One region of the Rheinheimera sp. NSM genome, then DNA from elsewhere that is predicted to be linked to it. Evidence: predicted binding sites of a transcription regulator. Region 1 holds the regulator's gene; each other region holds the start of a gene.

Region 1 (4,234 bases):
AAATGGATGCAATGCGCAACGAGATGCTGTCGATGCGGCAACTGCTGCAGCATCAGGTATCAGGCTTAATGTGGCAAGACCTGGCACGGCGCGAACCGGTACGGGCTTTGGTGATAGAGAACTTACAACAATTGGGGTTGTCTGAGCAGGTAGCCGATCAACTGGCGTGTTTTATGCCGGAAGAGCTAAACAGTGCAGATGCGTGGGATGCAGCATTGGAATTGTTAGCCGGGCAGCTTAGCACCACCAATGACGATATTTTACGCCGTGGCGGCCTGATTGCGCTGGTAGGGCCCACCGGGGTGGGCAAAACCACTACTGTCGCCAAATTAGCGGCTGAGTTTGCCAAGCGGCACGGCGCCGACCAGGTCGCGCTTATTACCACTGACAGCTACCGTATCGGTGCTTATGAGCAATTGGCTACGTTTGGCCGTATTATTGGTTGTCCGGTGAAGCAAGCCAAAGACAGTGACGAGTTAGCGTTGTTAATTAATCAGTTACAACAACGTAAACTGATATTAATCGACACGGCCGGTATGAGTCAGCGTGACGTACGTTTAGCGGAAAAACTTGCCGGTTTGGTGCATAATAGTCGTGTCAAAATAAAAAGTTATCTGGTATTGTCTGCCACAGCGCAGGCTAGGGTTATGCAGGAAAGCGTGACACATTTCAAACGCATACCTTTGTCTGGTTGTATTTTCACCAAACTTGATGAATGCTTAAGCTTAGGTGAAGTCATCAATGTTGCTATTCAGAATGCGTTACCTGTCAGTTACCTGACCAATGGTCAACGCGTACCTGAAGATATAGCAGTTGCCGAGGCCCGCCTTATGGTGCAGCAGGCAGAAAAATTACGAATCGCACACAGTAGTACGGGTCATCAGTGGTATAACGATGAGATGAGCCGCGCGGACGGAACCTATGCATAGTCATGACAATATCGACGATCAAGCCAATGGCCTGAGAAAAATGAATAAGCAGATGGTAAAAGTAATATCAATTACCGGTGGCAAGGGCGGCGTGGGTAAAACCAACGTTACGCTGAATCTTGCCATGGCACTGGCTCAGATGGGCAAAAGAGTGCTGGTGCTGGATGCCGACCTTGGCCTGGCCAATTGTGACGTTATGTTGGGCCTTAGAGTAGAAAAAAACCTGTCGCATGTATTGGCAGGTGACGTCGGGCTTGACGACATTATTATTGACGGCCCCTTCGGCATCAAAATTATCCCCGCTACATCCGGCTCGCAAAATATGACCGAGCTGGCACCGGCAGAGCATGCCGGCCTTATCCGCGCTTTCAGTGAATTAAAAACCCCGGTAGATGTATTACTGGTGGATACGGCAGCCGGTATTTCCGACATGGTATTAAGCTTTTCCCGCGCATCCCAGGATGTGATGGTGGTGGTATGTGATGAGCCCTCATCGATTACCGATGCTTATGCACTGATGAAAATTCTCAGTCGCGATCATGGGGTGGAAAAATTCAAAATTGTCGCCAATATGGTGCGTAGTTTAAAAGAAGGCCAGGAGCTGTTTGCCAAATTAACCCGCGTAACCGATCGTTTTCTTGATATAAGTCTGGAATTGGTCGCTACTATCCCGTACGACGAAAACGTACGCAAAGCTGCGCGTAAGCAAAAAGGCTTTGTCGAAGCGTTTCCGAAGACACCGGCCAGCATGGCAATTAAAAGCCTGGCATTAAAAGCCGGCAAGTGGCCACTACCGGCAACGGCATCCGGCCATTTGGAGTTTTTTCTGGAGCAATTGGTGCAGCCTCAGGTTGATCGGGGGATCGCGTGAACAGTAAAGTTGCAGCTTATGGCGGTGTTGACCATATGCAGCAGTTGGTCGAACGTCACGCGCCTTTGGTTAAACGTATCGCTTACCATTTAATGGCAAGGTTACCCGCCAGCGTGCTGGCCGACGACCTTATTCAGTCCGGTATGATTGGCCTGATTGAAGCGGCAAAGAATTTTGACGGCAGCAAAGGGGCCAGCTTTGAAACCTTCGCCGGCATCCGTATCCGCGGTGCCATGCTCGATGAGATGCGCCGTGGTGATTGGACACCACGCTCGGTACATCGTAATGCCAGATTGATAGCGGAAACCATCGCCGGGCTGGAAGCTGAATATGGTCGTGATATTAAAGATACAGAAGTTGCTGAAAAACTTGATATATCTATAGATGAATACCATCATATGCTTAACGATATCAGTAGCGGCAGAGTTATTGGTATTGAAGACCTCGGGATTTCGGCAGATGTATTGGTAACATCCGGTGATACAGACAGTGATCATTTGTATGAAACCCAGGCAAATGAAACTTTCCACCAGGATTTAGCGAAAACAATCAGTAATTTACCTGAGCGTGAAGCATTAGTACTTTCGCTGTATTATAATGACGAGCTAAACTTGAAAGAGATCGGGGCTGTGCTGAATGTCAGTGAGTCCAGGATTAGTCAAATTCATAGTCAGGCATTAATCAGGTTAAAAGCCAGAATGCAGGATTGGTTGTAACCTATTCTGAGATAACAATAATATCTCGTCGGAGGGGATTTTGGATAAAAACATGAAGATTCTTGTGGTAGATGATTTTTCAACCATGAGACGAATTATAAAAAACCTGTTGCGTGACCTTGGCTTTACGAATGTGTCTGAAGCAGACGATGGCAGCACTGCCTTGCCTATGCTGCAAAACGGTGACTTTGATTTTGTGGTAACAGACTGGAATATGCCCGGCATGCAGGGAATAGACTTGTTGCGTGCTATCCGTGCTGATGCCAAGTTAAAGCATATCCCGGTGCTGATGGTAACGGCAGAAGCAAAGAAAGAACAAATCATCGCTGCGGCTCAGGCCGGCGTAAACGGTTATATCGTCAAACCCTTTACTGCAGCCACGCTGCAAGAGAAGTTAGCTAAAGTATTTGAACGCATCGGCTAACCGTAACTGACAAAGGAGCATAGCCATGTCTGCAATTACGGCGCCTTTAATTTCTCTGGACCAGGCCCGGGAGCTGGTACAGCTGTTGGAAATGGGTGAGCATGACTCTGCCAACGAATTGGTACAGCAACTGGCTGTGCCGGGTTCATCAGAGTTATTTGCGGAAGTAGGTAAGTTAACACGCCAGCTGCATGACTCGTTAAAAAATTTCCAGATAGACCCCTCACTGAACAACCTGCTTGAAGAAGATATTCCGGACGCGAAAAAACGGCTTAATCATGTTATCGATATGACCGAGCAGGCTGCTAACCGTACTATGGATGCGGTAGAGTCGTGCTTACCCATTGCAGACCAAATCAGCCAGAAACTGGGCAGTATTCAGCCGCAGTGGCAAAAGCTGATGCAACGGCAAATGCAACTGGGCGAGTTTAAATCGTTATGTCATAACCTCGATGCGTTTTTTCAGCAAGCCAGTGGTGATTCCAATACGCTGAACTCGTTGCTAACCGACGTGTTAATGGCACAAGATTATCAGGATTTAACCGGCCAGATTTTGCGCCGTGTTATTGAACTGGTGCGTGAAGTTGAAGAAAGTCTGATTGGTTTGTTAACCGCGTTTGGCCAATCAAGTTTGATGGTGCAGTCTGCTGAAGCGAAACCTGCAAAAAGTAAGCCCAAGGCACATGAAGCGGAAGGGCCTATTATTGATGCAGCAGAGCGTGATGATGTGGTCAGCGGTCAGGATGACGTCGATGATTTGTTATCCAGTTTAGGTTTTTAACAGAGGTGTCATTGCATGAGCTTTGATATGGACGAAGATATACTGCAGGACTTTCTGGTTGAAGCCGGTGAAATCCTCGAATTACTGCAGGAGCAACTGGTAGAGCTGGAGAATAATCCGGACGATGCTAACTTGCTCAATGCAATTTTCCGTGGTTTCCATACGGTAAAAGGCGGCGCCGGTTTCCTGTCATTAACTGAGCTGGTTGACGCCTGCCATGGTGCTGAAAACGTGTTCGACATTCTGCGCACCGGTAAACGCCGCGTTACGCCTGAGCTGATGGACGTTATTCTGCAGTCACTCGACAGCATCAACGAAATGTTTGTTGAAGTGCAAAATCGTCAACCGTTAACTCCTGCATCTCCCGCCATACTTGAAGCTTTACACCATTACAGCGAACCGGAGTCGGCGTCAAACCCGGCACCTGTTGTCGCTAAAGCTGCACCTGCATCTGCGCCGGTAGAGCCAGAGCCGGCTGCGTCATCGTCCGGTGGCAGTGTCGACGATATTACC
Region 2 (4,234 bases), on a different contig from region 1:
ACGAAGCGCCGCTGGGTATCGCCTTTCGTTACGACATGCTGAATATTACCGACCAGAAAACCGTGGCTGATTTAATGAAGCCGGTAAAAGTGATTTCCGACAAAATGAGTGCTGAGCAGCTGATGACGCAACTGATGCACGAGCGCCAGCATATGTGTTTAGTCTACGACGAATACGGCACCTGGCTGGGCCTGGTTACCATGGAAGATGTGATAGAAACTATTATCGGCCAGCCGATTATGGATGAAACCGATGATATCCCCAATATGCGCCGCTTTGCCAAGCGCCGTTGGGAACACAAACTGAAAAATATGTCTGAAGACTAAACCAGTGCAGAACAAAAAACAGGCCGCAATTGCGGCCTGTTTTGTTACTGCGATAGTTATATCTTAAACTTGCCGACCAACTCGTTAAGCTCTATTGCCAACCGGGATAACTCGGTGGCACTGGCGGTGGTTTGGTTGGAGCCTGCCGCGGTTTGGGCGGCTAAATCGCTGATGGTTACGATATTGCGGTCTATTTCCCGTGCTACCTTCGACTGCTCTTCTGCCGCGCCGGCGATAACATGGTTTTGATCACTGATAGCCATAATGTTCTCAGCGATCAGCTCCAGCGCATCTGCGGCTAACTTCACCACATTTTGCGCATTATCGGCGTTACTGCTGATTAGCTGCATGGCATTTACCGCTTCTTTGGCAGACGATTGCACCTGCTGGATCATTTGCTCAATTTCGCCGGTAGAGGTTTGGGTGCGGTGCGCCAGGCTACGCACTTCATCGGCCACTACGGCGAAACCACGGCCGGCTTCACCGGCACGGGCTGCTTCTATGGCCGCATTTAATGCCAGCAGGTTAGTTTGGTCGGCGACATTGCGGATAACTTCCAACACCTGATTAATCGATGAGACTTTTTCAGCCAAAGTATTAATAACCGCAGTGCTCTGACGCACATCGGCGTTCATTTTTTCAATGACGCTGCGGGTTTGTACCACTTTTTGCGTGCCGTCTTTGGCTAAAGTGGCAGATTGCGATGAGGCTTCCGAGGTTTGCAGCGCGGTACCGGCTACTTCATCTACTGCCGAGCTCATCTCGGTTATAGCAGTAGCGGCTTGTTGCACTTCATCGTTTTGCAGTTGCAGCGCCTTGGCCGATTCGTCGGTAACCACGTTTAGCTCTTCTGCGGCAGAAGCTAACTGGTTAGAAGAGCTGGCAATATGGCTGATAGCATCGCGCAGTTTTTGCTGCATTTGTTGCAGCGCCTGCGCCAGTTCGGTTAATTCGTCACTGCCGTCCACCGTCAAAGGTTGTGTCAGATCGCCATCAGCAATATAGCGGGCTGACAGTACCGCCCGTGCCAGTGGCTGATTTACACTGCGCGATATCATTATTGCAATACCAGCAGCAATGACTATTGCAACAATAATCAAGGCGATAACAGCCCATCTTGCATTCTCATAAGTGGTGATGGACGATTGCCTGGCTTCCTCTGCGGCTTTATGATTTATGCTTGCCAGCTGTGCTAATTGCTGTGCAATTTCAGTTGAAATTGGGTTAATTTGATCCAACAGGTCTTGCGCTGCACCAAGTTCCTCTTTCAGCAGTAATTCTAAAGCTTGTTCCTGCAGGTTAAAATATTTCTGTCTGGACGTCTGGTACTGACCAAAAATAACCCGCTCCTGCGAATCAAAAATGGAGTCCTCGTAAGGTTTTTCGATACTTACAATCTCTTCCCGTAGTTTTTTGATGGTATCAAAAGTTTCTCCCTCTTGGGTAATGTCAAGAGATAACAATAATCGTAACGTTAAAGCCCGATTCTGATTAATTATGGTACCAAGTGAGCCAATACCTGCTACGCCAGGCACAACAGCAGTCTCTACGAAATCAGCCTGAGCCCTCACCTTTGATATGCTTTGCAAACTAAACAAACCTGTAATAGTGAGCAGCAGTGCCAAGGCACCAAAAGCCGCCAACAGTCGTTTTTGTATGGTGATAGTTCTGAGCATTACTTACCTCTGATTGCGGTTTAATTTACCTTACGGCATTACTATATCGGCCAAAACCGGGAGAGACTGAAAAATTTCTTTCACTTTAGCCTGTTGCAGGCAGTGTCGCCAGCATTGGATGCATTTTTACCGTCAGAGTAATCTGCTTGTCATACGCAGATATAAAAAAGGCCGCTTGCGCGACCTTAGTTGTTTGCAAAGCTGTTTTACAACTGCGGTCCGGCTGCCACTAAGGCTTTACCTTCGTCGTTATCGGTAAACTTAACAAAGTTATCAATAAAACGCTTGGCCAGGTCGCGGGCTTTTACGTCCCACTCTGCGGCGTTAGCGTAAGTGTTACGCGGGTCCAGAATAGACACATCGTCTACACCGTGCAATGCAGTTGGCATCGCCAGGTTAAAGTGTGGCAATTGGACAAATTCCGCATTTTCAATGCTGCCGTCTAAAATGGCGTCGATAATAGCGCGGGTGGCTTTAATCGAAATACGCTTGCCTGTACCGTTCCAGCCGGTATTGACCAGGTAGGCTTCAGCGCCGGATGCTGCCATACGTTTGCCCAGCACTTCTGCATATTTAGTCGGATGCAGGCTTAAAAACGCCGCACCGAAACAGCTGGAGAAGGTTGGTGTAGGTTCGGTAATGCCACGCTCGGTACCGGCCAGTTTGGCGGTGAAGCCCGACAGGAAGTGGTACTTAGCCTGGTCTTTGGTTAACTTGGATACCGGCGGCAACACACCAAAGGCATCCGCGGTTAAGAAGATAACCTTTTTCGCATGGCCGGCTTTGGATACCGGCGTAACGATATTATCGATATGGTAAATCGGGTATGACACCCGGGTATTTTCGGTTTTCGAGCCGTCGTTGTAATCAATAGTGCCGTCGGCCAGTACAGTGACGTTTTCTAACAGCGCATCGCGGCGGATGGCGTTATAAATATCCGGTTCGTTCTCTGCTGACAGGTTAATGGTTTTAGCGTAGCAACCACCTTCAAAATTAAATACCCCGGCGTCGTCCCAGCCGTGTTCGTCATCGCCAATCAGCTGGCGCTTCGGATCGGTCGACAGCGTGGTTTTACCGGTACCGGATAAACCAAAGAACACCGCCACATCGCCGTCTTTACCCACGTTGGCCGAGCAATGCATAGAGGCGATACCCTGCAGCGGTAAAAAGTAGTTCATCATGGAGAACATACCTTTTTTCATTTCACCGCCGTACCAGGTGCCGCCGATCAGCTGAATACGTTCGCTCAGGTTAAAGGCAACGAAGTTTTCTGAATTTAAGCCATGCTTTTGCCAATCCGGGTTGGTGCACTTAGCGCCGTTCATCACAATGAAATCCGGTTGGTAAGTTTCCAGCTCGGCATCAGTCGGGCGGATAAACATGTTCTTGACGAAATGCGCCTGCCAGGCCACTTCGGTAATAAAGCGTACTGCTAAGCGCGTATCGGCGTTGGCGCCACAGAAGGTATCGACGACAAATAAGCGTTTGCCGGACAATTGCTGCGTAACCAGGGCTTTTAAATCAGCCCAGACGGCGGGGGTTATCGCTTTATTGTCGTTTTTACCTTGATCAGACCACCATACGGTGTCGCGGGTGGTGTCATCGCGCACTATGTATTTGTCTTTTGGCGAGCGGCCGGTAAAAATGCCGGTATCGACTGAAACCGCGCCTGATTTGGTCAGTTTGCCTTGTTCATAACCTTGTAAATCACTGCGGGTTTCTTCCGCAAATAATTGATCATACGAAGGGTTATAAATAATTTCCGTGACATCTGTGATGCCGTATTGGCCCAGATCCAGCTCGGACATGATGTAACTCCTAAGGGTACTGTAGGTAAGGGTGCAGTCTCTGGCGGACTTAAATTTCCGGTGCTTTTGTCACGAAATGTTGTTTTTCTGCGCAAAAACCCGACGGCATAATAGCGTTTTTCCAGCAGAAAAGATAGGTAGCAATTGCGTTGATTTGGCTAAAAACCGCGTCAGCACTGGTATGCGGCAAAGCTATGCAGTATTTGTGGGTAGTTATGAAAGCTTTCAGTTTCAGGCTGTAAGGCTGCGTTCTGTGGCCCTGGCTTTGATCAATTGCGGCCACGGAATACTGGCCTGGCCCATTACCATAAAATCGGGATTAGCCAGGGTGTCGCGCTGGTTGTAGCTGAGCGGGGTAAATTCACTGTCGAGAATTTTGCCACCGGCTTCCTCGACGATGATATGCACAGCACCGGTGTCCCAT
Region 3 (4,234 bases), 120 kb from region 1:
TTCTTGCTCTAAGTCATTGATAAATCCGGCATCCAGCTTAACGTAGTCAATGTTTAAGTGTTGAATATGCCGCAGTGAGGTTAAGTTGGCACCGAAGCGCTCAATCACCACTTTTATCTTCAATTGTTGCAATTTGGTTATAAATTGAGCGGCCTGTAGCGGGTGTTGCAGAATGCTGTGCTCGGCAATTTCTACCAATAGTGGCGGCAGTTGGGGAGCGCGTTGGCTAAGTTGCAGCAACAACCATTGGCGTAAATCGTCCGAGCATAATACCGCTTCGCTGATATTAATGGCCACTGCACCGCCGGCTAATTGCGGCAGTGATTGTAAAATAAACTGCAACATTTGCCGCTCTAACGTATCTGCGCGGTTTAGCCTGGCAGCCATCGCCAGCACTTCGGCGGTAGACAAGGGCTTATCGTCTACCACAAAACGTAGTAAACATTCAGCATAGAGTAGCTTATGTTGCTGATCGGCTACCGGCTGCAGCAACAGCTCCATATTGGCATCGCTGCTGTCGTTGTGGTGCAACAGCCGGTCAATCAGTTGTTGCCACTGCAGGCGGCCCGGCGCGCACAAGTCGGCTTCTGTAGCCATGCTGCCGCTTAACAGCTGCACACTGTCTTGCGCCTGCAGCGTATCGAGCCTGGCCAAAATATTACTAAATGGCTCTGCAGCTTGCGCCAGTACACTTACCGCACGGCCAAAGCCCAGGCTGTAGCACTGGCTGTGTTCTTGCTCCAGCGCCAGTGTCAGCTTGTTGTCCAGCTCTGCAGCACCGGCTTTGTCTGCCGCGCCAATAATAGCAAACTCTGAACCTGACAGCCGGAACAGCTGCAGGCTTGGATATTGTTGCTTTAGCTGCTGTAACAGGCCGGCCGCTTTTTGCACATATTCATCACCGCTGGCATAGCCTTGCTCGTCATTAGTTTGTTGCAGCGAGCTTAGGGTGATCATTGCCACATAAAGCGCATTGTGATTAAGTTTGGCGTCTTGCTGCAAATTACTCAGTTGCTGCTGCAGCGCGCGGCGGTTTGGCAGGCCGGTTAACGGGTCTAAAAAGGCTTGCTGCATTAATTGCTCGGCATAGCGGCTCTGCTCGCTAAATACCTTGCTGATATTCAGCACCATAGTGTTTAACGCCGTTAGCACCAGGTTTAACTCGCGGGTAGCGGTGCGGGTGGGGTTCTGCCGGAATTCTTTGCGGCCCACGGCTTCGGCTTGCTGCACTATTTGCCGCAGCGGCTTGAGCAGGGCACGCAAAATAACATGAATTGCCAATGCCGCCAGCGCAAACAACAGTGCACTGCTGAGCAGGTTACGGGTAGTTTGTTGCCACAGGCTGCGTTCAGCCAGCACTGTGTTAGATTGCACTGTTAGCGTGCCCAGCACTAACCAGCCATCACTTATTTCACTTTGCATTATCGGTGCCTGCAACGCAAAAACATCGCTGAACCAGCGCGGAACGGCAGCATTGGTGTTGTGGCTCAGATTAACCAGTTCGCGTTCTTCATTGTCAACAAAGCGGATTTGCTGATAGTAACCGGAGTCGAACAAGGTGCTGGCTAACGTTTGAATCAGTACCTTGTCGGCGCCACCGCTGCTGCTGATCGCTAACCCCAGGTTATGGGCTGCATCCTGTGCATGTGAACCTAATTGACTGTTAAGATAATCGCGCAGCGTCAGCGTGCTGCTAAGCAAGCTGCCGGCAAAGGCGACAAAGGTCATTACAATGATCAGCGCATAAAACTGTGTACTTAGACTGATTCCTTTACTCAACACGCTTGTTGTTCCTTTAATGTATGCAAATTGTTAATTACCATGTTCTATCCGTTCAAGCAACTGTTGCCATTGTGCCACACCGGCACTGTTCTCCACCTTATTGCCCAGGCCCTGGGCTTTTGCCATCCATAAACCACTGCCGTTAAAGGCGTATACCGGTCGCAAATCGGTGCGTTTATTCGCCGGCAAAATTTTCGGGTTTATATTGTCCAGTACCAGTGGATACTGGCCGGGCTTTTCGGTGTAGGTTAGCACCATATGCGGCTCATTCTGTGTCAGAGCGCGTACATACATTAAACGCAGTTTGTTTTCCTCCACGCCCATAGCGCGCAGCATAAAGTACTTCAGGATCACGTAATCTTCACAGTCGCCGGCACCGGTTTGCAGTGACTCCAGCGGCGTAGCCCAGTAATCGCTTTTGCCCCAATGCGCTTCATCACTGGCATAAGCTACTTCGCGGTTGGCAAAGTCGTTAGCCTTGTGCAGCTTGTTCCAGTCGTTGTTACCGCGGCTGTTGTTAATTAATGCTTGCCAACGCAATACCCGTTGCAATGCTGTGTCGCCATAGCGCTGTTCGGTTTGTTGCAGTAATGTATCACTTAACGCAAAAGGCTCTACCCGGGTAAACACCTGAAAACTGAGCAGTATGCTAACAGAAAGTAACAGGCAATAGCTAAAGCGCCGGCAAAAACGGCGAAAGCTTTCGGTAAGATACCAGGGACAGGAGAGCTGCAGGCTAAACCGCAATATGTAACACACCAGCGTTATCAGTAAGTTATTGCCAGACTATAGCGGCTGCGGCTAAGCGCTGCAATTACCGCGGTAGCAATTTGCCATCAGAGCGTCATAAATAGCAGTTAAAATACTTTGACTTTACAATTTGTGTACGTAAAATTGCGACGCTCGACAAGATGTAACATTTCAGCCATGGACGATTACCGCACCAGCATTGCGCTTTTGCCGCTTATTATCGCTTTTATCCGTGCCCGCTTTGTCTATTCGTACAGAATGTTGTAATGTTGTGTCGATTTTTGTTAATTAATTGTCATTCATCACAAGGACCGGTACTATGCCTTCATCGTTATCTGCAGTAAAAACCTCTGCCATCACTAAGGCTGTTATTCCGGTTGCGGGTTTGGGTACCCGTATGTTGCCCGCCACCAAGGCGATGGCAAAAGAAATGTTACCGGTAGTAGACCGCCCACTTATTCAGTATGTAGTACAGGAAGCGGTAGCCGCCGGTATCACTGAAATTGTGCTGGTCACGCACTCGTCGAAAAACAGCATTGAAAACCACTTCGACACCAGCTTTGAGCTTGAAGCTACGCTGGAAAAACGCGTTAAGCGTCAGCTGTTGGAGGAGGTGCGTGCCATAGTGCCGAAAAATGTGACCATTATTTCCGTGCGCCAACCGGTGGCACTGGGCTTGGGTCACGCTATTTTATGTGCCAGGCCGGTAGTAGGCGACAACGCCTTTGCTGTATTACTGCCGGATGTACTGATAGACCAATACCACAGCAACCTGAAAAAAGACAACCTGGCAGCAATGATCGCGCGCTACAAAGAAAACAATGCCAGCCAGATCATGGTAGAGCCGGTGCCGCACGACATGGTAAACCAATATGGTGTGGTTGATTTAAACGGCACCGATTTAGGCGCAGGTTGCGCCGCTAAAATTTACGATATGGTAGAAAAGCCGGCGTTGGACGAGGCGCCAAGCAATTACGCCATTACCGGCCGTTATGTGCTGTCTGCCGCTATTTGGGATCTGCTGGAATTTACCCCACCAGGCGCCGGTGATGAAATTCAATTGACCGATGCGTTGCACCAGTTGCGTTTACTTGAGCAACTGGAAGCTTACCGCATAGTGGGCAAAAGCCACGACTGTGGCACCAAGCTGGGCTTGTTAACTGCCAATATGGAATACGGCCTGCGCCACCCTACACTTGGCGCTCCGTTAAAAGCGCAGATGCAAAAGCTGATTAACGAGCCATTGAAAAGAGCCGAATTGGAACTGGCGATAGCCCAGTCTTAACGTGCGGTAACTAACACAGCTAAAGCAGCCTTAACCGGCTGCTTTATATTGAACAACAGATAGGAAAAAACATGTCTAAGCCGGTTTTTGACACGGTAAATGTCGGTGGTATTAACACCGCCAGGCTGGGGCGTAAGGAATTAGCGCAGCTGGTGGGCGATATTTGTGCCGGTTATGCAACTAAGGCTAACGCAGAACCTTTTGTTATTTTCAGTAATAATGGCCATGCCATTTCAATTTATAATTCTGATAAACAAGCGCGTGAGCAAATGGATCAGGCCGACCTGGTACATGCCGACGGCCAGAGTGTAGTCAGTTTTTCGCGTTGGTTTAATAAAGCCAATGCCGTGCCGGAACGCACAGCTACTACAGATATGATCCACGATATTCCAAATTTTTACCCCGGTAAGTTGAAAC

Evidence for each region. The regulator FliA, encoded in region 1, starts transcription of late flagellar genes. The targets are predictions, from matches to a motif close to GCTAAAGTTNNNNNNNNNNCNGCCGATA.
Region 2: the regulator FliA is predicted to act here: its motif matches at 2,106-2,133, upstream of ACTZWV_RS18620 (methyl-accepting chemotaxis protein).
Region 3: the regulator FliA is predicted to act here: its motif matches at 2,548-2,575, upstream of ACTZWV_RS10060 (transglutaminase-like cysteine peptidase).

The regions. Positions count from the first base shown of each region.
Region 1 is NZ_JBQTCI010000003.1:286,382-290,615, reverse strand. Features, by position in the region: gene flhF (flagellar biosynthesis protein FlhF) at 1-929, shown strand, start outside; gene ACTZWV_RS10685 (MinD/ParA family protein) at 922-1,800, shown strand; gene ACTZWV_RS10680 (RNA polymerase sigma factor FliA) at 1,797-2,516, shown strand; gene cheY (chemotaxis response regulator CheY) at 2,569-2,940, shown strand; gene ACTZWV_RS10670 (protein phosphatase CheZ) at 2,966-3,721, shown strand; gene ACTZWV_RS10665 (chemotaxis protein CheA) at 3,737-4,234, shown strand, end outside.
Region 2 is NZ_JBQTCI010000009.1:21,668-25,901, forward strand. Features, by position in the region: gene ACTZWV_RS18615 (CNNM domain-containing protein) at 1-326, shown strand, start outside; gene ACTZWV_RS18620 (methyl-accepting chemotaxis protein) at 383-2,002, opposite strand; gene pckA (phosphoenolpyruvate carboxykinase (ATP)) at 2,209-3,810, opposite strand; gene cysQ (3'(2'),5'-bisphosphate nucleotidase CysQ) at 4,042-4,234, opposite strand, start outside.
Region 3 is NZ_JBQTCI010000003.1:162,326-166,559, reverse strand. Features, by position in the region: gene ACTZWV_RS10065 (bifunctional diguanylate cyclase/phosphodiesterase) at 1-1,782, opposite strand, end outside; gene ACTZWV_RS10060 (transglutaminase-like cysteine peptidase) at 1,813-2,541, opposite strand; gene galU (UTP--glucose-1-phosphate uridylyltransferase GalU) at 2,852-3,817, shown strand; gene ACTZWV_RS10050 (WecB/TagA/CpsF family glycosyltransferase) at 3,889-4,234, shown strand, end outside.